DNA from 4 places in the Formosa undariae genome. Region 4 is predicted to be linked to each of the others. Evidence: riboswitches for the same ligand, from Rfam matches in the RefSeq annotation. Region 4 holds a riboswitch; each other region holds the start of a gene.

What was found. Region 4 has a riboswitch for cobalamin ahead of nrdG (anaerobic ribonucleoside-triphosphate reductase activating protein). Riboswitches for the same ligand answer to the same signal wherever they lie in the genome.
Region 1: linked by a shared signal. The riboswitch ahead of ACFFVB_RS07810 (TonB-dependent receptor domain-containing protein) and the one ahead of nrdG (anaerobic ribonucleoside-triphosphate reductase activating protein) in region 4 are both predicted to bind cobalamin.
Region 2: linked by a shared signal. The riboswitch ahead of ACFFVB_RS05225 (ribonucleotide-diphosphate reductase subunit beta) and the one ahead of nrdG (anaerobic ribonucleoside-triphosphate reductase activating protein) in region 4 are both predicted to bind cobalamin.
Region 3: linked by a shared signal. The riboswitch ahead of ACFFVB_RS06035 (hypothetical protein) and the one ahead of nrdG (anaerobic ribonucleoside-triphosphate reductase activating protein) in region 4 are both predicted to bind cobalamin.

Annotation. Positions count from the first base shown of each region.
Region 1 is NZ_JBHMEZ010000003.1:1,067,641-1,070,855, reverse strand. It holds gene ACFFVB_RS07815 (hypothetical protein) at 66-428, shown strand; cobalamin riboswitch at 986-1,176, shown strand; gene ACFFVB_RS07810 (TonB-dependent receptor domain-containing protein) at 1,349-3,215, shown strand, end outside.
Region 2 is NZ_JBHMEZ010000003.1:405,212-408,426, forward strand. It holds gene ACFFVB_RS05215 (FKBP-type peptidyl-prolyl cis-trans isomerase) at 245-673, shown strand; gene ACFFVB_RS05220 (DUF922 domain-containing protein) at 760-1,338, shown strand; cobalamin riboswitch at 1,519-1,706, shown strand; gene ACFFVB_RS05225 (ribonucleotide-diphosphate reductase subunit beta) at 1,961-3,215, shown strand, end outside.
Region 3 is NZ_JBHMEZ010000003.1:584,487-587,701, reverse strand. It holds gene ppnP (pyrimidine/purine nucleoside phosphorylase) at 70-351, opposite strand; gene ACFFVB_RS06040 (DUF5074 domain-containing protein) at 510-1,568, opposite strand; gene ACFFVB_RS06035 (hypothetical protein) at 1,595-1,891, opposite strand; cobalamin riboswitch at 1,921-2,134, opposite strand; gene ACFFVB_RS06030 (ABC transporter substrate-binding protein) at 2,339-3,215, shown strand, end outside.
Region 4 is NZ_JBHMEZ010000001.1:212,745-215,959, reverse strand. It holds gene ACFFVB_RS00895 (DUF502 domain-containing protein) at 1-413, shown strand, start outside; cobalamin riboswitch at 1,004-1,207, shown strand; gene nrdG (anaerobic ribonucleoside-triphosphate reductase activating protein) at 1,332-1,796, shown strand; gene nrdD (anaerobic ribonucleoside-triphosphate reductase) at 1,789-3,215, shown strand, end outside.

The DNA of each region.
Region 1 (3,215 bases), on a different contig from region 4:
AAAAGGAATGTAGTAGCTAGAGAAGTTTTAGTAAAATTATTGAATCAACCCAAATCTATAACAAAATGAAAAAATTAAACTTCAGAACATGGCGTACAGCCATATTTTTCCTAGTATGCGCATCTTTGTTTGTTTCTTGTGCAAAAGACTATGCAGATTTTCGCGTTGCTGCTCCCGAATTAAATATGACAGAATTATCGTTTAAGGACGGTATGAAAGTTGGAGATCGCATTACATTTGAGGCTCAAAGAGTAACAGAAGTAGATAGCATATATGCTAATGAGTGGAGTTTAAACGATATTTTAGTTTCTTCTGAAAATTCTTATGAATTTGTTGCTGAAGCTCCAGGAGAATATGTTTTGTCTTACAGAGCTTATAACATCGCAGGGGAATTTAATTATGATTACGATATCGTAGTAGAAGAGTAAACTTCTTATTACAACCGTACTGTGTTCTAAGGCTATTTAGAAATGTCTAAATGGTTTCTTAAATTAATTTTCAAAGATTATAGCTTATATAAAAAAATACGTTTTAGGATAAAGGGCTGGAATATAAAATATTTCAGCCCTTTTCTTTTTACCCCGAACTTCATTTTTATCTGTGTTATTCAGATTATGTTTGAAACTAAATAAAGAAAGAAGGGTTCTCTCCAGGTTTTTTTAAATTACCAAGGTATTCGTTTATTTTCGGGGCCTTAAATTCTAATCCGTAATCCACTTAACTTAAGTTGGGTTTATTCGAATCAATATATATGCTAATTTATTGATGTTGCGATCTCACACACGAGATCTTATTTTAAAATTTATAGTTATCTTCTATGATAGATATCATAAGTGATATCAATCCTACTCATTATATTTGCTTTACTATATAAAATTCTGATTTCATGTGTTTAAAGGATGTAATTAGTCTAGGAATTATTTTAATAGTATGAAATGTGAAATAGATGGTTTGCTATCTGTGTTTTTTGTCTAAATTTGCATTTTTAAATATTAAGGGAAATGGTTGTTGTGTTTATTTAAACATTAACATTAAAAGAGAATTCGGTGAAAATCCGAAACTGTCCCGCAGCTGTAAGCTCATAACGGAAACCTAATTTTCGGTCACTTTTCAATAGAAAGGGAAGGCCAGGTGGAAGGAGTAAGTCAGAAGAACTGCCATTTTTTAGTAATTCAAATAGCTTTCGGGGATAAAAGCTAGGATTAGAATCGTATTATTCTTCTCTTTAGGAGTAACTGTGTCCCGTACCGGTTAGTCTGCCCTCGATTGCAATAAATTAATAGAGGTGAGGTTTTCAAAATTGTTTTATAATTTTATTTTAATAACATGTATCACGTGTTTCAGTTCGGTGTCTGTTTTGGCACAAGAACAGGATACTGTTGCCGCTACCTCCCTGAAAGAAGTTGTATTAAAATATAATATTACGCAACATAAAAAACACGTGTCTCCAGCACCAGTGCAAACTTTAGATGGCGGAACGTTAGCCCGTTTAAATAGTTTAAATGTAGCCGATGCGATACGTTATTTTAGCGGTGTTCAGCTTAAAGACTACGGTGGAGTAGGTGGATTAAAAACGGTGAATATTCGTAGTATGGGTTCGCAACATACAGGAGTCTTTTACGATGGTGTTAAATTAGGAAATGCGCAAAATGGTCAAGTCGATTTAGGGAAATATTCCTTAAATAATATGGAACAAGTAAGCTTGTACCAAGGGCAACGGACCGATTTAGACCAGTCCGCAAATGCTTATGCGTCTGCAAATAGTATTTATTTAAAATCGAAAACTCCAGATTTTAATAATGAAAAAGCATATCAAGCAGATGTAACCTTTAAAACGGGCTCCTTCGGACTAATTAATCCATCATTTTCTTTCGATTATAATTTAACGCCTAAGATAGCTGCCCGCGTGAGTGCCGAAATGGTCTCTGCCGATGGTGAATATAAATTTCAATATACGAATGGGACTTATGATACTACAGCAGTGCGTAAAAATGCAGACATAAAATCGTATCGCGTAGAAGCGGCGCTTTATGGAAATCCGTCAAAGAAAATTAGTTGGAACTTAAAATATTATCATTTCGATTCCGAACGCGGTTTGCCAGGTGCCATCGTAGCAAATCGTTTTGAGCGTCCGCAACGTTTATGGGATAAAAATAGTTTTATTCAAGGTGAATTTAAATATGAAGTAAACGACTCGTACTTCTTTGTTGTTAGAGGAAAATACGCCGATGATTATACGCGTTACGTTGACCCTGAAATTGTTTCTCTGGATGGAATTTTAGACAACAGATACAATCAGAAAAAATATTACACATCTATAGTAAATACGGTTAAACTGAAACCGTTTTGGGAAGTATCTCTTGCTTCAGATTTTGAAGAAAATACACTCGATGCCAACTTATATCGTTTTGCATATCCCAAGCGATTTTCCATGCTAAATGCATTAGCAAGTAACTTTCATTTTAAACGATTAAATCTTCAATTAAGTGTATTAAGTACCACGGTAAATGAGACGGTACAAGCCTACGATTCGGCAGACGATTTTCAGAAATTCTCGCCTTCCGTGTTGATTAATCTACAACCTTTTCAAAATTCAGATTTGAGATTACGTGGGTTTTATAAGAATATTTTCAGAATGCCTACTTTTAACGATTTGTACTACACTTTTGTTGGGAATACTTTTCTTAGACCAGAAAATTCAGAGCAAATTGATTTCGGATTTTCATATCAACATTCTAAACAGAAATCCTTCTTCGAAATCCAAGCCGATGTTTATAAAATATGGATTACCGATAAAATTGTGGCTGTTCCCGGAGCTAATTTATTTAGATGGACCATGCTAAATCTTGGTGAAGTAGAAACTACTGGGTTAGAAGTCGGCATAAAATCTTCCGTAACATTTTATAAAGATTTTAATGTTACCGGAATGCTTAATTACACTTATCAAGAATCAATAGATGTAACGGCTAATAGTAATAGTTATGGCGACCAAATACCATATATACCGCTTCATAGCGGGAGTGCAACAGTTATGACAGGATATAAAGCGTTTCAGTTTAACTACAGTTTTATTTATACGGGAAGTCGCTACAGCCAGAAAGCAAACATAGCATCTAACTATCTAGAACCTTGGTATACTCACGATTTATCGGCTAACTATACATTTCAAGAGTTGAAAAATCCCATTCAAATAGGAGTAGAGGTTAATAACTTAT
Region 2 (3,215 bases), on a different contig from region 4:
TAAATCTAAGTCCAGTGAATCAAAAAATCATAGATATGATGGCTTATATATTTACTTGGGTTTGATGATTTAAAATGGATATCACTACATGTCTAAACAATTGATAAGATTTTTTGGTTTCGTGTTTATTTTAAAGGGATTAGACGTTAAACCTTTCTTAATTTTCAGACTTTTAGCCTATATTTTGGGTGCTTCCAACTTAAAATCCTAGCTTTGCTTTTTATTAAAACTTTAAAAACAGAGTATGAGTCAAGTAAAAGAGAATGATACAGTAAAAGTACATTACACAGGAAAGTTAAATGATGGTCGTGTATTCGATAGTTCTTTAGAGCGTGAGCCTATAGAAATTACTATTGGTCAGGGTATGTTAATTCCTGGTTTTGAAAATGCTATCATTGATATGAAAGTGAACGAGAAAAAAACAGTTGAAATAACTAAAGAAGACGCATACGGCGACATTAACGAAGAGTTGTTTCACAAAGTGGCCAACGAACAATTACCTCCAGAAGTAAAACCAGAACTAGGAATGGGACTGACTTCTAAAAGTGAAGATGGTAGAGAGCACCAATTTAGAGTTGTAGATATTCAAGATGATCATATTGTAGTAGATGGAAACCATCCACTTGCTGGTCAGGCTTTAACTTTCGATTTAGAAGTTATAGAGATTAAATAATTACCTCTATTTTATATATAAAAAATCCGGACAGGCGTTCGGATTTTTTTTATGCAAGAAAGTGTTTTAATACGTGTTATACTGAGATGAAGGACATATATAAATACTATATCATTACACTTTTCTTGATGATGAGTCTAAGTACAGACGCCTATGCTCAGAACGTTAACAAGATTGAGAAGGAAACCAATGAGGCTATTATATGGACTAGAGACAGGGCGTTAAAATTATCAGACTTTCAGGCAAAAGTAGATACCACAACGTCCAAAAAAGCAATTACGGGTGCAAACATTATTATTGTGCCTTATGCCTTTAAAAACGGGAAATATGAGTATCACGTTTTAGCGAAGTTTCATAAAGATATCTCTTGGATTAATACCAAGAGTGAATACATTTTAAAGCACGAGCAAGTGCATTTCGATATCGCAGAATTGTATGCCAGAAAAATGAGACGAGACATTGATAAAATAAAAAAATCAGCTGGAGACGTGTTGCAATCCGATTACAGACGCATTCATAAAAGCCTGTTTAGGTCGTATTACTATTTTCAGAAGCAATACGATGATCAAACCCACCATTCCACAGACCATGAAGAACAAGTCCGTTGGAATGCCATCGTTGCAGATGAATTGAAAAAACTAGAACATTTTAAACTGGATCTATAAATATGAATATACCCCTTTAATTTAAAAAACAGTTTAGAACAGATTTTGTTGTCTTATATTCAGGCGCGATTACGACCTTTAATAGCACCAAAATGATTATCAATTTTTATTTATTTACAATTGTCAATAAGTTCTGATAAGTAAATTATTAAAACTTATTTATAGTAGATAAATTTACACCCGATTTTAACTTTAATTGGTTATCAAGTTTACGAACTTGATATTAAAAGGGAATCCGGTGTAATTCTGGAACTGTCCCGCAGCTGTATGCTCACGAACGGAAGCTCAAATAAGGTCACTTTTCGAAAGAATGGGAAGGCCGAGTGAAAGGAGTTAGTCAGAAGACCTGCCATTTAATATTAATAATTCAATGTGCTTTCGGGGATTGAAGCTGGAGTTAGAAGAATGTTGTGCCATATTATATGCGTAGTCTCTTTCTTTTTCTTCCTTATGTTCCCAAGATCAGTATTGCAAATTTAAACATGATTAACAACTAATGGTTTGTAACCAAGATTGAATGCCTCGCTGTAATTTTTATTAAAAGATTACTGTTTTATCTAAATTTATTTAGAAAAGAAGGGGTTTAAATTAAGGTTCACTAGACCAACTTAATATCGTAAGTATGGAAATAATTCAAATTATTAAAAGAAATTTTAAGTCAAAACCATTCGATCTTCAGAAAATTACAGCTGCTGTTACAAAAGCTATGCTAGCCGTTAACCATGGTTCTAGTATTGATGCAGAACTAATAGCAAAAAATGTATATATCGAGCTTTTAGAGCGTCGAAATCAAGATAAAGATTACGTACCAACAGTAGAAGAAGTACAAGATATTGTCGAGAAAAAACTAATGCATAGTGAGTTTGTCGATGTAGCGAAAGCTTATATTATTTATAGAAATAACCAGACGCAGAGTAGAAAAAGTAATATTTTCGAAAAACGTATCAATTTAAAACCTTACGAATACCCACAACTTTACGAATATGTTCCTGCTATTCGTCACTCCTACTGGATTCATACCGAATTTAATTTCACGAGTGATATTCAAGATTTCAAATCGGCTTTAACACCTGTAGAGCAAAGTGCAATAAAAAACACGATGTTGGCTATCTCTCAAATAGAAGTTGCAGTAAAAACCTTTTGGGGCGATATTTATCACCGCATGCCTAAGCCAGAAATAGGATCTGTGGGTGCCACTTTTGCTGAAAGTGAAGTGAGACATCATGATGCGTATTCACACCTATTAGAGATTTTAGGATTAAATAATGAATTCGAAAAATTAAAGAAAAAGCCTGCTATTATGAAGCGCGTTCAGTATTTAGAAACCGCTTTAAAGAACGCTAAAAGTGAGAATAATGAAGAGTATGCAGAATCTGTATTACTATTCTCTCTATTTATAGAACATGTGTCTTTATTCTCTCAGTTCTTAATCATCATGGCTTTCAATAAGCATAAAAATATGCTTAAAGGGATTTCAAATGTCGTAGAGGCCACTTCTAAAGAAGAACAAATTCACGGGGATTTTGGTATCGAGCTTATTAATATTATTAAGGACGAACACCCAGAATGGTTTAACGACACGTATAAGATTATGATTCAGCAACTTTGCGAAGAAGCATATCATTCTGAAAGTAAAATTATAGATTGGATTTTCGAAAAAGGTGAATTAGATTTTATTCCGAAAGCGGTTATAAACGAATTCATAAAAAATCGTTTTAATAACTCTTTAGAGAGTATTGGAATTGATAAAATATTTGAAATTGATCACAAATTATTAGCTCAAACAGAATGGTTTGATGACGAAATAATCGGAACAAAACACGGAGATTTCTTCGTTAAACGTTCAATTAATTATAGTAAAAGAGCCCAAAGTATAA
Region 3 (3,215 bases), on a different contig from region 4:
TTTTATTTTTTAAGTATTTTCTATTTTCGAAAAGAGAATCGTAATCGTATTTAATTATCTAATACCTTATTATTCATACTGACATAAATAAGAGGTTTGCTCAGATACCTTAACTTGAAAGGTTTTATTCGCTTCTATCTGATAAGATTCTCCTGCTTTAAAGGTTTCCCAATTGCTAGATTCTGGTAATAATACGGTCATTGTACCTTCTATAACATTCATAGTTTCATGTTTGTCGGTGGCAAATTCGTAGGTTCCTGCTTCCATAACGCCTAAAGTCGATGCTCCAGTTGCCGATTGATAGCCTAAAGATTTTACATTACCTTCAAAATAGGTGTTGCTTGATATCATAATATTTGGTTTTAATGAAGGTTAAAAGTATAACAATGCTTTTTAAAGGACAAGTAAGAAGCCATAAACCCTAAAAATTCCATACCGACAGAAAATAAAAAATCGCCTAAAAATTTCTTTCTAGACGATTTCTCTTGGTTAATGATACATTTGGGGTATTAATCGTTGAAATATAATCCGTTTGGACCTACACCAACAATATAAGTATTTAATAGAGATCCTGTTAATGAGTATTCGTAAGCTGTTCCTCCAGAAGCAAAATCGCCACCATCTGTAATGTAAATCTTATCGTCTTCTACAGTAAAACTATACATAGCACCATACAGAGAAGTCGATGTATATTCTAATACTTTAGAAGGTGTTGTACCATTAATATCTAATTTATATACAGATGTTGCATCTGTAAAATACATAATATCATCTTCAATATTTAATAGCCTAGGACTTGTAACCACCCCTGATAAATCAATAGTATTTGTAATTGTGTTTGAAGCTGTGCTAATCTCAAAAATATTTGGTGTACCAGCAAAATTAGTTGTCAATACGTATAGATTGTCATCTTCCTCAACTATAGAATTAGGAGAATTTCCATCACCTAAATCAATAATTGTCGTTGCATCTGTACTAGGATTTAAAACAGTAATAGTTTGTCCGCTACCATAATATCCATTAGCAAAATAGATCATATCATCTTCTTCCATAACTTTTTCTGCATTTTCCATTGCAAAAGTAGATGTAGAATAATCTGATAAATTTATTACAGTAACAAAATCATCTGCAGATCCTAATTCCCATCCAGCAGAATTTGTAACATAGGCTTTTCCGTTTGCAATAGCACCGTATCTAGGATTTTCAAAATCGGTAGAAATTGTAGTCTTGTATTCAAAAGTGTAACGATCTACAACAGTAATTTGGTCTGCATTTCCAGAAATAATGTAAGCATTATAGTCATCAAAAAACATACTTTGTAAATATGTACCCGTTTCTGGAGACGTTGGATTTACAGTTCTGTAAACGTCGTCTTCCATCGTACCGTCGTTTCCAATAAAAGAAATACTTGCTGTTGCAGGGTTAGCATTCCCTTCGTTTAATACAAAATATCCAGTGTCGTAATCTCCTTTAGGAAGGTCTGGAGTTGCATCGTCGTCATTACTACATGAGCTTAAAAAAGCAGTGCTCGCAAGAGCTAGTACTAAAAATTTGTTTATCTTTTTCATAGTTTAATTAATTATATATTAATGTTTTAAGTAATTTTAGTTATGCCGTCCTGTTGCTTCTTAATATGGGAATGACAGGATTTTTTTGATTTTAAGTCTAAATTTACACCGTTCTTAATCCCTGTCGTATCTCGAAAATAAGCGCTAGTTGCCTTACCTAATCCATGCTCTTTCGAATAAATAGGGGATGTACAATACGTATTTAATTGCGAATTGGCAGAAGTTAGAATGGTGTCTAATTTCTGAATAGAATCGCTTAACACAAAAGACTGTGTTAGAACGCATGCAAAAAATAAAAAATAGAGTATTCGTTTTTCTTTCATATAGTTAAGACTCTTTGCCCGAAAGTCAATTAGTTTAGCTGAATTTGGCAGGTCTCCTGACTCTCGTCTTGTTAATTACCTTCCCAATTTTAAATTAAAATCAGTGGTGTATTAGAGTTTTAATAACAAGCATTTTGCAAAGCAAAACTAAGATTACAGTTGCGGGAACAGTTCGAGATTTACACTCAATTCCCTTTTAATCCATCATTTTAAATGATATGAACCAAAATTCGGTTCAAAACTAATGTTTTTATTTCTACTAAAATATAAATCCCATTTTTTTCGTAAAGAAGTTTCAGTATTATGGGTGTTATTTCTACTAAAAAATTAAAATATTTATTTCGTCTGAAATTTATATGCTTACATTTGAAGTGTCTTTATATTAAATTGAGGTGTGTATTAATTCGTTTTGAATATTATAATTCACACTTTTCAAAATTGAATTAAATGAAACCTTTTCAGTTAAAATTTTTAGTTATTCTACTCTTTGTGTTCGCTTTTAGTTGTAAAAACGACGCAAAAGCAGTCAAAGAAATACAAGAACAAAGTATAGATTTATCTTTAAAGCATGCTAAAGGCTTTTCGGTTAAAACGTTTAAAAATTATAAGGTTTTAGAAATTTATAGTCCATGGCCAAAAGCAGACAAGAGTTATAAATTTGCTTTAGTCGATAAGGACCAGATGGATATTGTAGATTTGAATGCAGACGATTTCGAGTCTATAATTCCTATCCCAATAGAGCGCATTGTAGTGACATCGACAACGCATTTGCCTGGCTTAGAATTATTAGGTGAAGATGAAAAATTAGTTGGATTTCCAGGAACACAATATGTGTCTTCAGAAAAAAATAGAACACGAATTGATAATAAAGAAATTCGTGAGCTTGGCAAAAACGAAGGGGTAAATACAGAAGTACTTTTAGAATTGCGACCAGAAGTTGTGATCGCTTTTGGCGTAGATGGGAATAATAGTTCTATGGAAACCGTTAAAAAAGCAAATATTCCAGTTATTTATAACGGGGATTGGGTCGAAGAAACGCCATTGGCAAAAGCCGAATGGATTAAGTTTTTTGGTGTGCTGTTTAATAAAGAAGATAAAGCAGAAGCCGTTTATAATAGTATTGAAACGGAATATGTAATGGCTAAAACGTTAGCCAAAAATGTAGAAAATAGACCTAGTGTATTTAGTGGAGCCATGTATAAAGATGTTTGGTATATGCCAAATGGCACCAGCTCAGAAGCACAGCTTTTAAAAGATGCAAATGCCAATTATCTTTGGAAAAATACGCAAGGCTCGGGAAGTTTAGCACTAAACTTCGAAACGG
Region 4 (3,215 bases):
TCGGAAAGTATTCCTTAACCATTACAACAGGTTTACTAATACTAATTATTTTCTATGTTTTTGGATATCTGGCAACCTTACCACGTTTTATGAAATTTTACGATTGGTTTGAAGGTATGTTGCTTGATGTTATTCCGGGATATAGTAAATATAAAACCGAGCTTGAGAATAAAATAAGTCCGAAACCAGATAATAGAACATCTGTGTTAATTAGTACACCAATGGGTGATAAACCAGGTCTTTTAATAGATGAAAAAACGAGCAATTCTGTGGTGTTTTTTCCGAGTACAACAAACGCTTTAGAAGGTGAAGTTTTGATCGTCGATAATAAAATGGTTAAGAAAATTGATATTGATGCAAAATCTCTACTTAGCATCATGAAAAAGCAAGGAAAAGGCTTGCCTATCGCTTAAAGTGGGTATGGCTATAGAAAATTTAGGTATTAAAAATGCAAAATAAAATAAAGAAGACGGTTTGTTGAGTTGTAGATAATCATGAAGAGATTCTCGACTCGGATCGAATACCATTTAAATTCTTAATCTTTTAATCTCTGTTCTAGATTGCCTGTAAAACAATAAAAAACGCCATGTTTTTTGAGGGCGTTCGAGCGGAGTCGAGAACATACAATGTTTTTTATTAATCAAATATAGATTCTGTCCTATAGACTATGTGTAGGCATAAAAACCAGGTTGTAGATTATTATGAAGAGGTTCTCTGGGCGACTCAAATACCGTTTAAATTCTCAAACTTTTAAGTTCTCGTCTAGATTGCATGTATAACAGTAAAAAACGCATGTTTTTTTAGGGTGTTCGAGCGGAGTCGAGAACATAAAGCTGTAGAATTATTTCTTTATTTCTCGATTAACCACATAATTTTAAAAACGCAACAATTAGGAATGATCCGTTTTTATAACGGATTAAAAACGACGCTCCGATTTAAGAAGTGTTAACAACTCTATTGATAAAATATCTGCACATATAATTTACATCTTGATTTCTTATTTATCTTTAACTTAGAAATTGGTTCTTAGTATACATCGCTAGTATACAGGGATTAAAAGGGAATTGGGTGGAAAACCTAAACTGTTCCCGCAGCTGTAAGCTCTCTAAAATGTTTTACATTCTTTTAGCCACTGTTTCAATATATTGAAATGGGAAGGCGTAAAACAGGAGCGAGTCAGAAGACCTGCCAAATTCAAAATCATGTCGAGCTTTCGGGAAAAAGGTGTATGGCATAGAATATTCTTATTAGAAATACTCTTAGCTTTTTGACGATTAACCTATCGATAGAACGGTCTGTTTATACCTGTTTGTCGACTAATTTAAAGAAGGATGTATTATTCAAACATTCAGATAGCACTTCAGGAAGTTCCTGGAGAAATTAGCATTTGTTTTAGCATTTGTGGTTGTAAACTACATTGTAAAGGCTGTCATTCTCCTATGCTATGGAAAGAGAAAAATGGCACGGAACTCACCTTAGAAACGTTTAAAAACACTCTAAAAAAGTATAAAGGGCTTGCAAGTTGTGTTTTGTTTATGGGCGGGGAATGGCACGAGGCAGAGCTTGTTAACTGTCTTCATTACGCTCGAAAACTAGACTATAAAACCTGTTTATATACAGGGGAAGATAATATTAGCGCAAATATATTACGAGAGCTTACTTGGATTAAAACAGGTAAGTGGATTTCGGAATTAGGAGGATTAGACGCTTTATCTACCAATCAGAAATTTACACACGTACAATCAAATTCGTTATTAAATCACTTATTTATTAAAAAACCATTAAGCCATGATTAGATTAACCCAAGAACAAGTCAATAAAAAAATCAATTTCATTAGTAATTATATCAACGCGTCTAATGCCGCCGATGGCTCTAAAATGGATGCCAATGCTAATGTGTCTTCTAAAAATATAGCCACTATGGAAGCCGAATTGAATAAAGACATAAATATTCAGGTAAACAGGCAATTGGTGAAAAATAAAATAGCAGACTTATTTGGAGACGATTTAGCGAACGAATATGTTAGACAAATAGAATCTCATGAAATATATGTGCATGACGAAACCTCTTTAAAACCGTACTGTGCTTCTATAAGTATGTATCCGTTTTTGTTTGATGGATTAACAAAATTAGGAGGGGAAAGTAAAGCTCCACAACATTTAGAAAGTTTTTGTGGCGAGTTTGTAAATCTTGTTTTTGCAGTGAGCTCTCAATTTGCAGGTGCTTTGGCAACGGTAGAGTTTTTGTTGTATTTCGATTATTTTGCACGTAAAGATTTTGGTGCAGATTATGTAAATACAAATACTAAAACCATCGAAAATCATTTACAACATGTTGTATATGCTATAAATCAGCCTGCTGCCGCTAGAGGGTATCAGTCAGTATTCTGGAATATTTCTTTATACGACGAAAAATATTTTGAAAGCTTATTCGGTGAATTTGTATTTCCAGATATGAGCAAACCAGAACTTGAAAGCTTAAATAAATTACAACAATTTTTTATGACGTGGTTTAATGCCGAACGCGAAAAAGCAGTATTGACTTTTCCTGTGGTTACCGCGGCCATGTTGGTAAAGGATGGAAAACCTGTAGATCATGATTTTGCAGACATGTGTGCTTCAGAATTAAGTGAGGGAAACTCGTTTTTTATCTATCAGTCTGAAAGTGCCGATAGTTTAGCGTCTTGTTGCCGGTTAAGAAATGAAATTAGTGATAACACCTTTAGTTATTCGCTTGGGGCAGGCGGAGTATCTACCGGATCTATAAATGTGATTACGTTAAACATGAATCGCTTGGTGCAAAAGGGAGATGATTTAAAAATTGTAATTCAGAAAATTCAGAAATATCAGGTGGCTTATAGAAGCTTGATCGAAGAATATAAAAATGCAGGCATGCTACCTGTTTATAATTCAGGTTTTATCGCTTTGGAAAAACAGTTTTTAACCATTGGAATTAATGGTATGGTGGAAGCTGCAGAAAGTTTAGGTATAAACGCAGAGAATAACGAGACCTATAAATCGTTTGTGTCTACAAATCTTAAAATTATTTATGATGCGAATAAAGAAGCCAAAAAAGAATTCGGATATATGTTTAATACCGAATTTGTCCCTGCTGAAAATTTAGGTGTTAAAAACGCAAAATGGGATAAGGAAGATGGTTTGTTTTCTCCTCGCGAGTGTTATAATTCCTATTTCTATGCTGTTGAAGATACTTC